3 regions of the Vibrio artabrorum genome follow, and region 3 is predicted to be linked to each of the others. Evidence: predicted binding sites of a transcription regulator. Region 3 holds the regulator's gene; each other region holds the start of a gene.
The links. The regulator PurR, encoded in region 3, represses purine synthesis genes. The targets are predictions, from matches to a motif close to TNANGNAAACGTTTNCNTNA.
Positions count from the first base shown of each region.

Region 1: the regulator PurR is predicted to act here: its motif matches at 1,510-1,529, upstream of folD (bifunctional methylenetetrahydrofolate dehydrogenase/methenyltetrahydrofolate cyclohydrolase FolD).
Region 2: the regulator PurR is predicted to act here: its motif matches at 2,736-2,755, upstream of OCU36_RS05825 (phosphoribosylaminoimidazolesuccinocarboxamide synthase).

Region 1 is NZ_AP025458.1:2,116,992-2,121,168, forward strand. It holds gene aroC (chorismate synthase) at 1-1,065, opposite strand, end outside; tRNA gene OCU36_RS09420 (tRNA-Arg) at 1,320-1,396, opposite strand; gene folD (bifunctional methylenetetrahydrofolate dehydrogenase/methenyltetrahydrofolate cyclohydrolase FolD) at 1,608-2,465, shown strand; gene OCU36_RS09430 (cation:proton antiporter) at 2,659-4,177, opposite strand, start outside.
Region 2 is NZ_AP025458.1:1,258,192-1,262,368, forward strand. It holds gene OCU36_RS05815 (amino acid permease) at 1-728, shown strand, start outside; gene OCU36_RS05820 (transporter) at 1,049-1,426, shown strand; gene OCU36_RS05825 (phosphoribosylaminoimidazolesuccinocarboxamide synthase) at 1,534-2,637, opposite strand; gene OCU36_RS05830 (SulA-like leucine-rich domain-containing protein) at 2,888-3,295, opposite strand; gene OCU36_RS05835 (hypothetical protein) at 3,620-3,808, opposite strand; gene OCU36_RS05840 (J domain-containing protein) at 3,974-4,177, opposite strand, start outside.
Region 3 is NZ_AP025458.1:1,869,912-1,874,088, reverse strand. It holds gene OCU36_RS08420 (putative signal transducing protein) at 1-35, opposite strand, end outside; partial or broken gene OCU36_RS08415 (TVP38/TMEM64 family protein) at 47-832, opposite strand; gene OCU36_RS08410 (TfoX/Sxy family DNA transformation protein) at 845-1,435, opposite strand; cyclic di-GMP riboswitch class I at 1,563-1,648, opposite strand; gene purR (HTH-type transcriptional repressor PurR) at 1,814-2,818, opposite strand; gene torD (molecular chaperone TorD) at 3,132-3,779, opposite strand; gene torR (two-component system response regulator TorR) at 4,035-4,177, shown strand, end outside.

The DNA.
Region 1 (4,177 bases), 250 kb from region 3:
CGTTACGCCATGGTTTTGACCACGATGACGTAGCAAGTGATCAAGCAATACAATCGCTAACATCGCTTCTGCGATCGGTACCGCACGGATACCCACACATGGGTCATGACGACCTTTCGTGATTAACTGCGTTGCTTCACCGTCTTTAGTGATCGTGTCACCAGGAACGGTAATGCTTGATGTGGGTTTAAGCGCAATGCTTGCCACAATATCTTGGCCAGTAGAAATACCACCTAAGATACCGCCAGCGTGGTTGCTGCTGAAACCTTCTGGAGTTAATGGGTCACGGTGTTCACTACCGCGTTGATTAACGACATCAAAGCCATCACCAATCTCAACACCTTTTACCGCATTGATGCTCATTAGAGCGTGCGCGATATCTGCATCTAGACGATCAAAGATTGGCTCACCAAGGCCTACAGGCACTTTAGTCGCCACCACTTGAATCTTCGCACCGATCGAGTTGCCTTCTTTTAGCAAGTCGCGAATCAGTTGGTCAAATTCTGGTACTTTGTCGGCATCTGGGCAGAAGAAAGCGTTGTTTTCAATCTCGTTCCAATCCACTTTATCAATGGAGATATCACCCATTTGAGAAAGGTAAGCTTGGATTTCAACACCAAATTCTTGTTTTAGGTATTTCTTCGCAATTGCCCCTGCCGCTACACGCATTGCAGTTTCACGAGCAGAAGAACGACCACCACCACGGTAATCACGCACACCGTACTTTTGATGGTAGGTATAGTCAGCGTGTCCAGGGCGGAACTTGTCTTTTATTTCGGAATAGTCTTTAGAGCGTTGGTCTGTATTTTCAATCAATAGACCAATAGAAGTGCCCGTAGTTTGGCCTTCAAATACACCTGATAAGATTTTCACTTCATCCGCTTCACGGCGAGCCGTTGTATAACGTGAGGTACCTGGGCGACGACGATCCAAATCTCTCTGAAGGTCTGCTTCGGTAATGTCTAATCCTGGTGGGCACCCGTCTACGATACATCCTAGTGCGATACCGTGACTTTCTCCGAACGTGGTCACGCGGAAATGTTGTCCGATACTGTTTCCTGCCATTACTTCCTCTAAATCAGCTATAAACCGACTGGCTAATAACTTTACTTGTCTATTCTTCGTAAATTCATAGTCGCTTTATTACTAAATGATGTAAACCCCAAAAAACGAACAATTTTAATTTTCTGTTCGATGAACCCAACGAAATAAACAAAACAACAAAGGAAAATGACTCGCGCGTCAAAAGACCGGTTTTTATGGTAGGTAAAATGCAAAAAACCCGACAACTCGGAAAGTTATCGGGTTTCTTTAAATAATGGCACGCCCTGAAGGATTCGAACCTTCGACCACCTCCTTAGAAGGGAGGTGCTCTATCCAGCTGAGCTAAGGGCGCGCTACAGGGACGAATTATACGAATTAGAATCAGTAAAGCAACGGCTTTATGTAACATTATGATCTAAGTGAGTAAAAAAAGGGCAATAAGCCTATAGGTGTTGAAAATTAAGCCAAGGCAAACGTTTGCCTAATGGTAATTAAAAAGATTTTCTGGAATAATGCGCCAAAAACATCAGCCACTAACTTGAATATCAATAATAAGGAAATTCATGACTGCTCAAAATATTGATGGAAAGCTAATCTCTCAAACGGTTCGTTCTGAAGTAGCAGCACGTGTAAAAGCACGTAATGAAGCTGGATTACGTGCTCCGGGTCTAGCGGTTGTTTTAGTGGGTGAAGACCCGGCTTCTCAAGTTTACGTTGGAAGTAAGCGAAAAGCGTGTGAAGAGGTTGGCTTCGTTTCTAAATCTTACGATTTACCAGCCACTGCAACAGAAACAGAATTATTAGCCCTGGTCGATCAGCTAAACCAAGATCCAGAGATTGACGGTATTCTCGTTCAATTGCCTTTGCCTGCTGGTATCGATACAACCCACGTGCTCGAACGTATCACGCCAGAAAAAGACGTTGATGGTTTCCACCCATACAATGTCGGTCGCTTGGCTCAGCGGATGCCTAAGTTACGTTCTTGTACACCAAAAGGCATTATCACGCTGCTTGGTCGTTACAACATCGATCTACGTGGTAAACATGCGGTTGTCGTTGGTGCCTCAAACATCGTTGGTCGCCCAATGACATTAGAACTACTTCTTGCTGGCTGCACCACAACCACATGTCACCGCTTCACCAAAGATCTTGAAGGTCATGTTCGTCAAGCGGATGTGGTTGTGGTTGCCGTAGGGAAACCAAATTTCATTCCCGGAGCTTGGATTAAGAAAGGCGCTGTCGTGGTCGATGTAGGCATTAACCGTTTAGATTCAGGTAAGCTGGTTGGCGACGTTGAATACGATGTCGCGAAAGAAAACGCAAGCTTCATCACTCCGGTACCCGGTGGTGTTGGTCCAATGACCGTTGCAAGCCTAATCGAGAACACCATGATTGCTTGTGAGCAATTTCACTCGAAATAACGCACAAACGGCAACATAGATCGCGACACCTACCGTGACGTCAACAGACTAAAAAAGCCGCAATGTCATGCTCATTGCGGCTTTTTTGATAAGAAGTGTCGATAAGTCGTTATTCTACAATCAAAATTTCTAACGACGTTATCGAGTGTTTTAACAAGCTAGGATGACCCGTTATTGACTACGATTGGTATTATTACACTTTATTTTGTTCAAGCTGCTGTGGAGCGGGTAATAAACTAATGATTTCGCATTCTGTCGATATCAACTTATCCAAATCAGAACCTTGTGTAACTAAGCGGAACTCACCGTTAGTAATCACACCAAGTGGAATGGCTTTAGGGTAAAGAGTATTAAATTCATTAAGGTCAAACGCTTCTGTTAAACCTGTACTCTTAATTTGACTGCCTTGAGCCATCAGCGAATTCAGTTTCGAATACGTCATCCCTTCCGCAAACAAACGCCGGTTTTTACTGCGACTCACATGATGCCTTTCGTGCTTAGTCTCTGATGACTCAAGTTCAAACACTTTGTTGTCACCAAATTCACCCTGATAGTGCATACTGACTAATGGGTTCGTTTGACGATAAGGCGAAACAATCATGGCACGCCCTATCCCATCCAACTCGAGATTAATTTCTGCGTGGCTTGAGGCTGGATTACCGAAATAGACATTCAGGTTTTCCATCCGAGCCAAGCGAATGCTTTCCCAGTTGGTATCGGTAAGCACACTGTTAATGTTGTGTGTGGCCAAGATTTTAGCTAACTGTCTAGCAAAAAGAGTCGCACCAAAGAAAACCACACCTTGTGCTTTCTCTTGTGTCACTCCTAATCTTCTTGCCCACCAACTTGCAGTCAGGCTCTGAATCACAACCGTACCAATGATGACCAAAAACACCATAGGGACCAGCAAATCCGCCCCTTCAATTAATTGCTTTTCTTGGAGCTTAATAGCAAACAATGAAGAAACGGCAGCGGCGACGATCCCGCGAGGTGCCATCCAACTTAGGAACCATTTCTCGGCTGAAGTAAGATCGGTGCCGATCCCGCTGAGCCAAACACTCAAAGGACGAGCGACAAGCATAACAACCGCTAATAAGCCCACACCGCCCCAACCTATCGAGAGAAAATGCCCCGAATCCAATCGACTCGCTAACAGAATAAACAGGGCTGAGATCAGTAACACCGTCAGAGTTTCTTTAAACTCGATAATATCTTCAAGATCCAAACTTTTCACATTGGCTAGCCAAATCCCCATGATCGTCACAGTTAGTAAACCAGACTCTTCACTCAGGTCGTTTGAAAAGGAAAATGCGCCCAACATTAACGTCAGGACGGCTACGTTACGCAAATAATGCGGCACCCAATGCCCTTGCAGCATTTTGGCTATCACATAGCCACCGATGATCCCTAAGCTTAAACCTATGGACAGAGTCAGCCCTAATGCGGACAGTACATGGCTCGTCGGATCGGCTGAAGAGACAATGTATTCGTAAACGAGAACGGCAAACAGTGCGCCAATCGGATCTATCACTATCCCTTCCCATCGCAAGATACTGCCTAACGAAGATTTAGGCTGAATGCTTCGCAACATCGGAACAATAACCGTCGGGCCTGTCACCACAACTAATGCACCAAATAAAGCCGCTAATGGCCAACTGAAATCCACAAAGTAGTGAGCTCCAATAACAATGCACACCCATGTAATCAACATG
Region 2 (4,177 bases), 610 kb from region 3:
AACTGAACCGCGTATTGTTTTTTATTATGCTAGCCAGCTTGTTTGCCACCATGGCGTTTTTGGCACCAAGCATGACTCAAGAGAACCTGATGCAGGTCACCAGTCATGACCATGTTAGCCTCATCAAAACCAGTGCAATTTTGTTCACCAGTTTTGGCTTTATGGTGGTGATTCCTACCTTGGTTTCTTACAATCACGAGGCAACAGATAGACAGCTACGTAATATGGTGATCGTCGGTTCTTTGATCCCATTAGTGTGTTATCTATGCTGGCTATTTGCTGTGGTTGGTAACCTGAGTGAAGCGCAATTTAGAAGCTTTAAGAATGTCTCAGATTTGATGGCAGCGTTCGAGGCTCAGTCCCCTTGGGTGGGTAACATCCTCTCTACTTTTACAGGTTTAGCCTTGTTGACCTCTTTCTTTGGTGTAGCGATGGCGCTGTTCAACCAGAATAAAGACATGTTTAACCAAAACACAGCGGTCACTTATTGCGTTAGTTTTATCTTGCCTCTGGTGGGGTCATTGCTTGCTGCAGATAAATTTTTACAAGTGCTGAACTACGCAGGCATCATCTTGGTATTCTTAGCTGTGTTTATTCCTTTAGTGATGGTTCATAAGCAGCGTTTTATGAAAATCTCTGACGATAGATACCAAGCCGAAGGTGGCAGAACAATGATGTTATTCTCGTTGCTGTTTGGTTGTTTTTTGCTAATCTCGCAAGTGATTTAATCGAGCGAGAACTAGGGCAAGCAATAGAGCGGCAATATTGATATATCGATAGAAAGGAACACAGTGATGTTCCTTTTCATTTGGTTACCTAGCGATGGCTACGGTCTAGAAAGTATAGATAGATTAGTTTTATCTCTAAAATATTATCCAATGGATGCAGATATGATTTTTCAGTGCATATTATGTTAAACGCTTGGTTTTTATATGCCATTTCAACAAATCAAAAGGTCATAAAAGACCATTCTTCTATATCCTATTGCTATAACGAAAGAGTTGGTGGATATTAAGTATATTGCGTTGCCAAAATGTCGGGGGACATCATGGATAAACAGGAAGAGACGCGAGTAGAGTTTGATTACACAACATTTCTTGGCGCCTCATGCAGTAAAAAATGGACTTTTTTGGAAGCTTTGACCACTATTGCGCCAATATTCAGTACTGTCTGGAGAGATAGCATTAAAGAGCTTGCCACTCCTGAAGATCGCTTATGGCAGATGGCGTTGAAATCGATGTCTACGCGTAAAAGTGATGAGTCAAATATTGTCACTTTGCTTAAACTTGCTAAGCTCGAAGGTATCAATGAACTCAAAGTGGTTATGCCATACTCTCTTGAAGAAGAGCAGATAGCGTATATCGAATCACGCAGTCATCTCGTCATTGCAGGTAATACAGGGGAAGAGTTTACTATTAAGCTGTAATCTCTCAGTATTGCTTAGCTCAAAGAAGATGAAAATGTACCTATAGAAAGGGCCTCAATATAGAGGCCCTTTTTGGTATTTAGGTGTATTTCACAGTCAGGTCGTGATTAATCGATTAGTCCGTAGTCAGAACGCAGTACATCGATGATCTCTTGCTTAGGATTCTCGCTTAGTATGATCTCTGCTCCTGTGATTTTCGCGGCAATATCAAGGTAAGTCCGCGACAGAGACATTAATGAATCCAGAGGGAGTTCATTATCTCGAGCTAATGCTTCACGCTCTGGCATACGCTCTTTGTTCAATAGAATATCAGCATCAGGGAAGTAGTTAAGCAAGAACTGACGGAAGCCTTCTTTTGAATTCTCAATGATGTTGCCGTTGTTGTATTCCTGAGTATCCCAAATGCGAGATGAATCTGGCGTACCGACTTCATCCATGTAGATAAGCTTTTCTTTGCCTTGAGCATCGTTGACGTAGCCAAACTCAAATTTGGTATCAACAAAGGTTTGGTCTACTTTTGCTAGCGCTTGGCTGATGACGTTGAAGCCTTCTTTAAGAAGTTTTTCGTAATGCGCGATGTCGCTTGCTTGAGTAAAGTTGAATGCTGCGAAGTTATCTTCGATGTTGTTACGTGTGATGTTCACATCGTCAGCTTCTGGAACGCCAGGAATACCTTTCAGAATCCCTTTTGTTGAAGGCGTGATCAGTAGCTCAGGCAACTTCTTGTCTTTCTCAAGGCCTTCAGGCATCTCGATACCACAGAATTCACGTTCGCCGTTTGCGTATGCACGCCACATTGAACCAGTGATGTATTGACGACAAATCGCTTCGATCATGACTGGGCGAGCTTTTTGTACAATCCATACGAACGGGTGAGGGATATCAAGAATATGACTGTCAGCAAGTCCGTTGTCTTTAAACAATTTGAACCAATGGTTAGAGATAGCATTCAGAGCCGCTCCCTTACCTGGAACACCTTTAAGATTTCCTTCACCACGCCAGATACAATCAAATGCAGAGATACGGTCACTGATCACCATGATTGCTAAAGGCGCATCTGGTGCTACATCGTAGCCTTTCTCTTTAATTAGTCGTTGGCTATCTTCTTCAGTTAACCAGTAGACCGAACGAACCTTGCCACTGTGGACAGGTTTATCAGTACGGATTGGTAGGTCATCATTTACGGCAAGAACTTGATCAGCAAGGCTCATTTAGACATTCCTATCTTTTATCAAACGTCATACAGAGAAGTGCGGTGTGCACATGATTAGACGGGCATTATACCCAATCTACTCTTTGCTTCCAGAGAAAAAGCAAACGATTGCTAAATCTGTTGTTTAAATAAAAACCCCCGCCTAACAATCCGCTAAAAAATTGGCGAATTGTAGGGCAGGGGAAGGCAGTATATTTGGACTGTGTTTTGGAGCTGTGTTTGTTCGCTAAATTGTTAAGCAATATGGCTTAGTGAATACGCTCTGAATTTGCATCCATAAAGAAGACTTCACATTGAAAGCGTAACCCTAATGTTCTTAGGTACTGTTGACTGAACTGATCAATCGATGCACTTGCAACAATCGCACTCGCATTCTTAGAGCGGATTGCTTTCTCGACAGTCTCTACCTCAGTCATTTGATGAGAGGCTTTCATATGAATAACGCGGTCGCAGCAAACATTATGTTGCTTAAGCTGCTTAGCCGATGGTCTTGGTGTTTGAGCCGTAAACAGTAACCATTGATGTTGATTGGACAGCAACGCCATTCTTGCAAACAACGCTTCCTCGTTTGAATTTTTGCTTTTACGAGAAACTGATGTAAATGCGCAGTGAACTAGCGGGCTAGAGTGTTGTGCTTTAACGTGTGCTTGAATCATTTTGCTGTCCTTATATACATGCTGTATGCGTATACAGTAGTTTTAGTTGCTTATAAGATCAAGCGTTTTTTGCGGGATTATTGGACGATTTCGTCTGAGATTATGGATGAAAAACAATTAAATTATTGAAATTATTAGGTAAATTAAATTTGAATGAATTTGCTGTTTTGTCTCATAAGTTGAAAAAAATGTGAGCTTTATACAGGTGTTTACAGGGTTTTTGATAGGTAAGTACTGTGTACACCTGCATAGAAGGGAGAAGCTCTAAAATCAGAGGCACAAAAAAAGCGCCTTAAGCGCTTTCTTATATTTCAACGGTATTGCCTATCTCAATGTCGCTTGGGACAGTTTTGCTCTCATTTCCATTTCACCAATGTTGAATTGGCGAACATCAATGGTTGCAATATCATTGCACTCTTTACATGCATGATGCCACTTACCATCTAAGTAATCGTGCTTTTTTACTAGGCTTGGCTTTTTGCACCAATCACAAACGCCTTCTACTGCGAACATATTTTCTCCTCACCTGTATATGTCAGGTGTATTTTCGGTGCAAATTATGACATAAGTCATCCCGATTAGTTAATAGTTTGTTACCCGTTTTTGAGAGGGGGATCGATTGCCGAAGTAATAAAATCGGTATCTTTGTGGGCTTAGAAAATGAAGTTACGTGCTTATTTACAATTGGGTAACATTTTGTAAGATGGTTTTTAGCGCATTGTTCAAACGTTTCATTTCTTCGTCACATCCGTGACCATCTGGGTGATATATTTTAGATAGCTGTTTGTATCGAAACTTGATGCTTTTTTGGTCGGGAATTGAACTGGGTGTGTACCCAAATAGCGCGCAGGCTACCTGTAAATGACTCAGACCTTGACTGTT
Region 3 (4,177 bases):
GCTTCTGTCGGATTCGATGCACTAAAGATTTTCATGGAAATAGACCTTATCCGGCGACAGGGGCAGAACGAAACTTGTTCATCAACCATTTAGCAATTATTGGGAATACACCCAGCAAGATAAACGACAATAGTACCGAAGGTGAAACAATCCCCGACAGTGAGTCGATTTCTGCCAGTTGAGTTCCAGCATTTAAGAAAACAGCAGTGCCTGGTAACATCCCAATTTGGCTCGTCAGGTAATAACGCGTGATCGACATTGGTGTTAAGCCCATTAATAAGTTAATAATAAAAAATGGGAAGACAGGAATTAAACGGAGCGAAAATAAGTAGAATGACCCGTCTTTTTCAATGCCTTTGTTTATCGTGACTAATTTGTCAGCAAATTTGCTTTGTATCCAGTCTTGTAAGAGGTATCGGCTACTGAGAAAAGCGAGAGTCGCCCCAATGGCACTCGCGAAAGACACCAATAGCAAACTGTTCCAGAATCCAAACAACGCAGCCCCTAACAGCGTCACGACAGCAGCCCCTGGAATCGAGAAAGCGGTAATCATGATATATACGACAAAATAGGTTGCGGCGGCGGCAATGAAATTGCTATCAATGTAGTCATTTAAAACGGCTTGTTGATCTTTGGCATTCTCAAGTGTTAGGTATTGGCTAAAGTTAAGACCTAACAAAAGGATAGTGGCGATCAATGCCAGACCCAATATGACTTTTTTACTCATTGCGATTTCCTATAATTTTTAATGCATCACTTGAGTATAGACAGGCAAAACGTCAATTAACTTTCAGCACATATAAAAAAAGCCGCAAAAATGCGGCTTAGTCATAGGGTGATAATGTTAATTAACTCGATTGCTCAGCTCTTCGCGACGCTGTTGAGGTATCACAGACCAGTGTGTGCCATTGATAGCACCTTCTAGCGCCCAAAGCAGTTCGATACTGACAGAAGAGGCGTGTGATTCTTTGATGGCGTTAAATGCGTTTACAGAGCCTGATTCATATAAATGTTCTACAGATTCTATCCCAGCCTTTTTTAACATACGCTCAGTCGCGAGTCTGAGGTTAGGAAGATCTTTTAATCGAGTTGGCTTAGCTGAGGATTGCTGAGCTTTTTCATTTTTAGCATACCCTAAAGAAGCACTGGCCAGTTGCAAAATTTCCTTTTGATCTTGCCATAGGCTCTCGGGCAAAGCGAAATATTTGGTAACAACAGGGAACCCTCGTTTTTTGTAGACGTAAGGCTGAAATCCTTGCTGCTCGAATTGATTCGTTGTGCTTTTGTCTGCTCGTATATGCAATTGGTCATTTACCACTAGGGCAAACATGGTGTTATCAGCGAAAAGCCCGAAGCCACCAAACATTGAGCGTGATTTTATTTTTCCTAAGGGCTCAAACAACTTCATTGAGTCCTTTAGTATCGGTTTATCCATGTTATTCATCTCGGTGTATTTGAACTACGCCACCAAATAAGCAGGTCCGAGAGATTAGCAAAATGTTGCAACTAAATTGTCAATAAGCCGTAAATTACTAAATTATTAGCAACTACTGCATTTTGCCATCGGTAGCCCCGCTACCATACCAACGAGTGGTTTAGGCCGGAAGCTTTGCGTCTCACTCTTTCGAGTGATTTGCCCTGTGCGTGACTGATTAAATAGAATAAAGTTTTTGTTGAATGAAGCTCACACTTGCTATTCAAAAGTGTGATACTGCTTCAATTAATCTTCTTTCTTATATGCATCTAAGTTAGGTTTTTGTGTTGATAAAAAGGCGCCCCCAAAGGAGCGCACGATTAGATGAGAATATAACCATTAATTTAACGTTTTAACGGTGCTTCGCTCAACAATTTCAGGGTGCATTTCGAACACACGTTTTTCATGGTCTTTATCTTTAATGCGTTCTAATAAAATTTCAAATGCATTTTTACCAACACGACGCTTCGGTTGGTGAACCGTAGTCAACGGTGGAGAGAAGTACTCAGCCAGTTCGATGTTGTCGTAACCGATGACAGAGATATCTTCAGGAATACGAATTCCTTTTTCTTGTAGTCGGCTCATTAAGCCAAGAGCCATTGTATCGTTAAAGCAGAATACGGCTGTTGGACGTTTTTTCATTTCGATGATTTTATCTGCCGCGAGAACGGCAGTATCACATTCGAAGTTACCTTCAATGATCATGCTGTCATCAGCAGAAATCTGTGCTTCATTGAGCGCACGTTTGTAACCAGCGATGCGTTCAATACAGGCCGCTTTGTCTAAGTGGCCGCTTAAACAAGCTATGTCAGTGTGACCGCGATCAATTAGGTATTTTGTCGCTAGGTAGCCACCTTCTTCAGAGTTATCGATAATTTTATCGGCTTGAGAGCTTTCAGGCCCCCAGTCCATCACCACTTTAGGGATATCAGCGTGACGGTCCAACATCTCTCTTAGCTCTTCTGTTAAGTCAGAACACATCACCAAGATGCCATCGACACGTTTCTCTGCAAGCATTCGAATGTAGTCTCGTTGCTTCTCATAGATACCGCCGGTGTTACACAATATCAAAGTGTAACCTTGACGATAGCAGTAGCTCTCAACACCATCGATAACTTCAGAGAAGAACAGGTTCGTTGATTGCGTTACTAACATACCAATAGTGCGTGTTGTATTGCACTTTAAACTCCGTGCGACAGCACTTGGTGCGTAGTTTAATTCGTCTACGGCTTGATTGACTTTCTCTTGAGTTGCTTCTGCAACAAAACGTGTTTTGTTGATTACATGAGATACGGTCGTTGTCGATACGCCGGCTAAGCGAGCGACGTCTTTTATAGTGGCCATGGTTTTATCCTATTAGAAGCTACTTTCCCAAGTATGGGATGAAGTAGCCGTTAAGCTACCTAATTAAGAGCTTATAGTTGTAGGGCTCTTTGGGTACTAAGTGCTAAAAAACAAAAAACCGCTATTGAGCGGCTTGTCTTAACACTAAAATGCTCTGAATTTTTATAAGCATAGCATTTCGTGAGCATTTCATATTTTATCGTTTGCGGTCACAATTTTAAACTGACTAGAAATTACTCGCAACAAAATTCACCCAGAAATCCGGGTGAATTGTCACATTATCTGAATTTATTGACCGAGTCATACTGCCCGTTTATTCACCCGCCAAATATAGAGTGTCTAGGTTACAGAAAGCAACAAGTAGGGATGAAACCGATGCATAGAAACCGAATGAATCGATGTCGTGACATTTTGCATTGAACTTTGGTAACCAAGTCAGCAGTGTTTGTTCGATAAATTGCTGCTGACTAGCAAACGATTTCTCTAGCTCATCCTCACACTCAGTGTCGTTAGAGCGGATGATCAGGTTGCCAAGAAAGTCGAGTTCGATGGCAATGTGATCTGCTGGTTCTTTGAGATCTTGATTCACGACTAAATTGTGTTTCGCCATGATCTCTTCCATATCTTTTGCAGGTTTATCGTTTAATAACCCCGTCTCACCGATATACATTGAAGCGTAAGGAAGGGCGCCATGCTTATCCGTTTTTAAAAATAGATCACAGAAGTCAGCTGCTAGCTCTAACTGTGCATCTTCACGAGTTTGTAAACGGTTGAGCGCGTCTACCAAGCTGTCGATTGCTGGCTTAAGTGTTTCATTTTCCCCTAAACCAGTCAGAAAGGAACGAATTTCGACAGAATGATAGTGATCAAGCTCTTCTTGAGTGAGTTCTTTAGCGAATAAGCTTGATAGCCACCAATATATTTCTGCTCTTTGTTCGTTGAACGCTTTCGTATCTTTCATTTGATTAATCCTAATATCGTCTTTCGTATTGCTTGGCTACGAAGGCTAACTAACCGTGATATTTGTAGAGTACAACGTCACTCGCTAGCAATAATGCCTATATTGAATTGCGATGAGCGATAAATAGCAAGGTTTAAGATTGTCTTGTATCAAAAAAAAATCATCTTTCTGGCTTTTATCTTCTGTACGACTAGAATTGTTACTAGTTATGAATAGAATAGTCAATGAAACTATTAAATAAGAAAAGTGGTGTAGATGAGCTATCACGTATTGGTCGTTGAAGATGATGTGGTAACCCGCAGTAAACTGGTTGGATATTTCCAGAATGAAGGTTACACCGTGAGTGAAGCAGAGAGCGGTGCTCAAATGAGAAACGTTTTGAAAGAAAACAGCGTTGA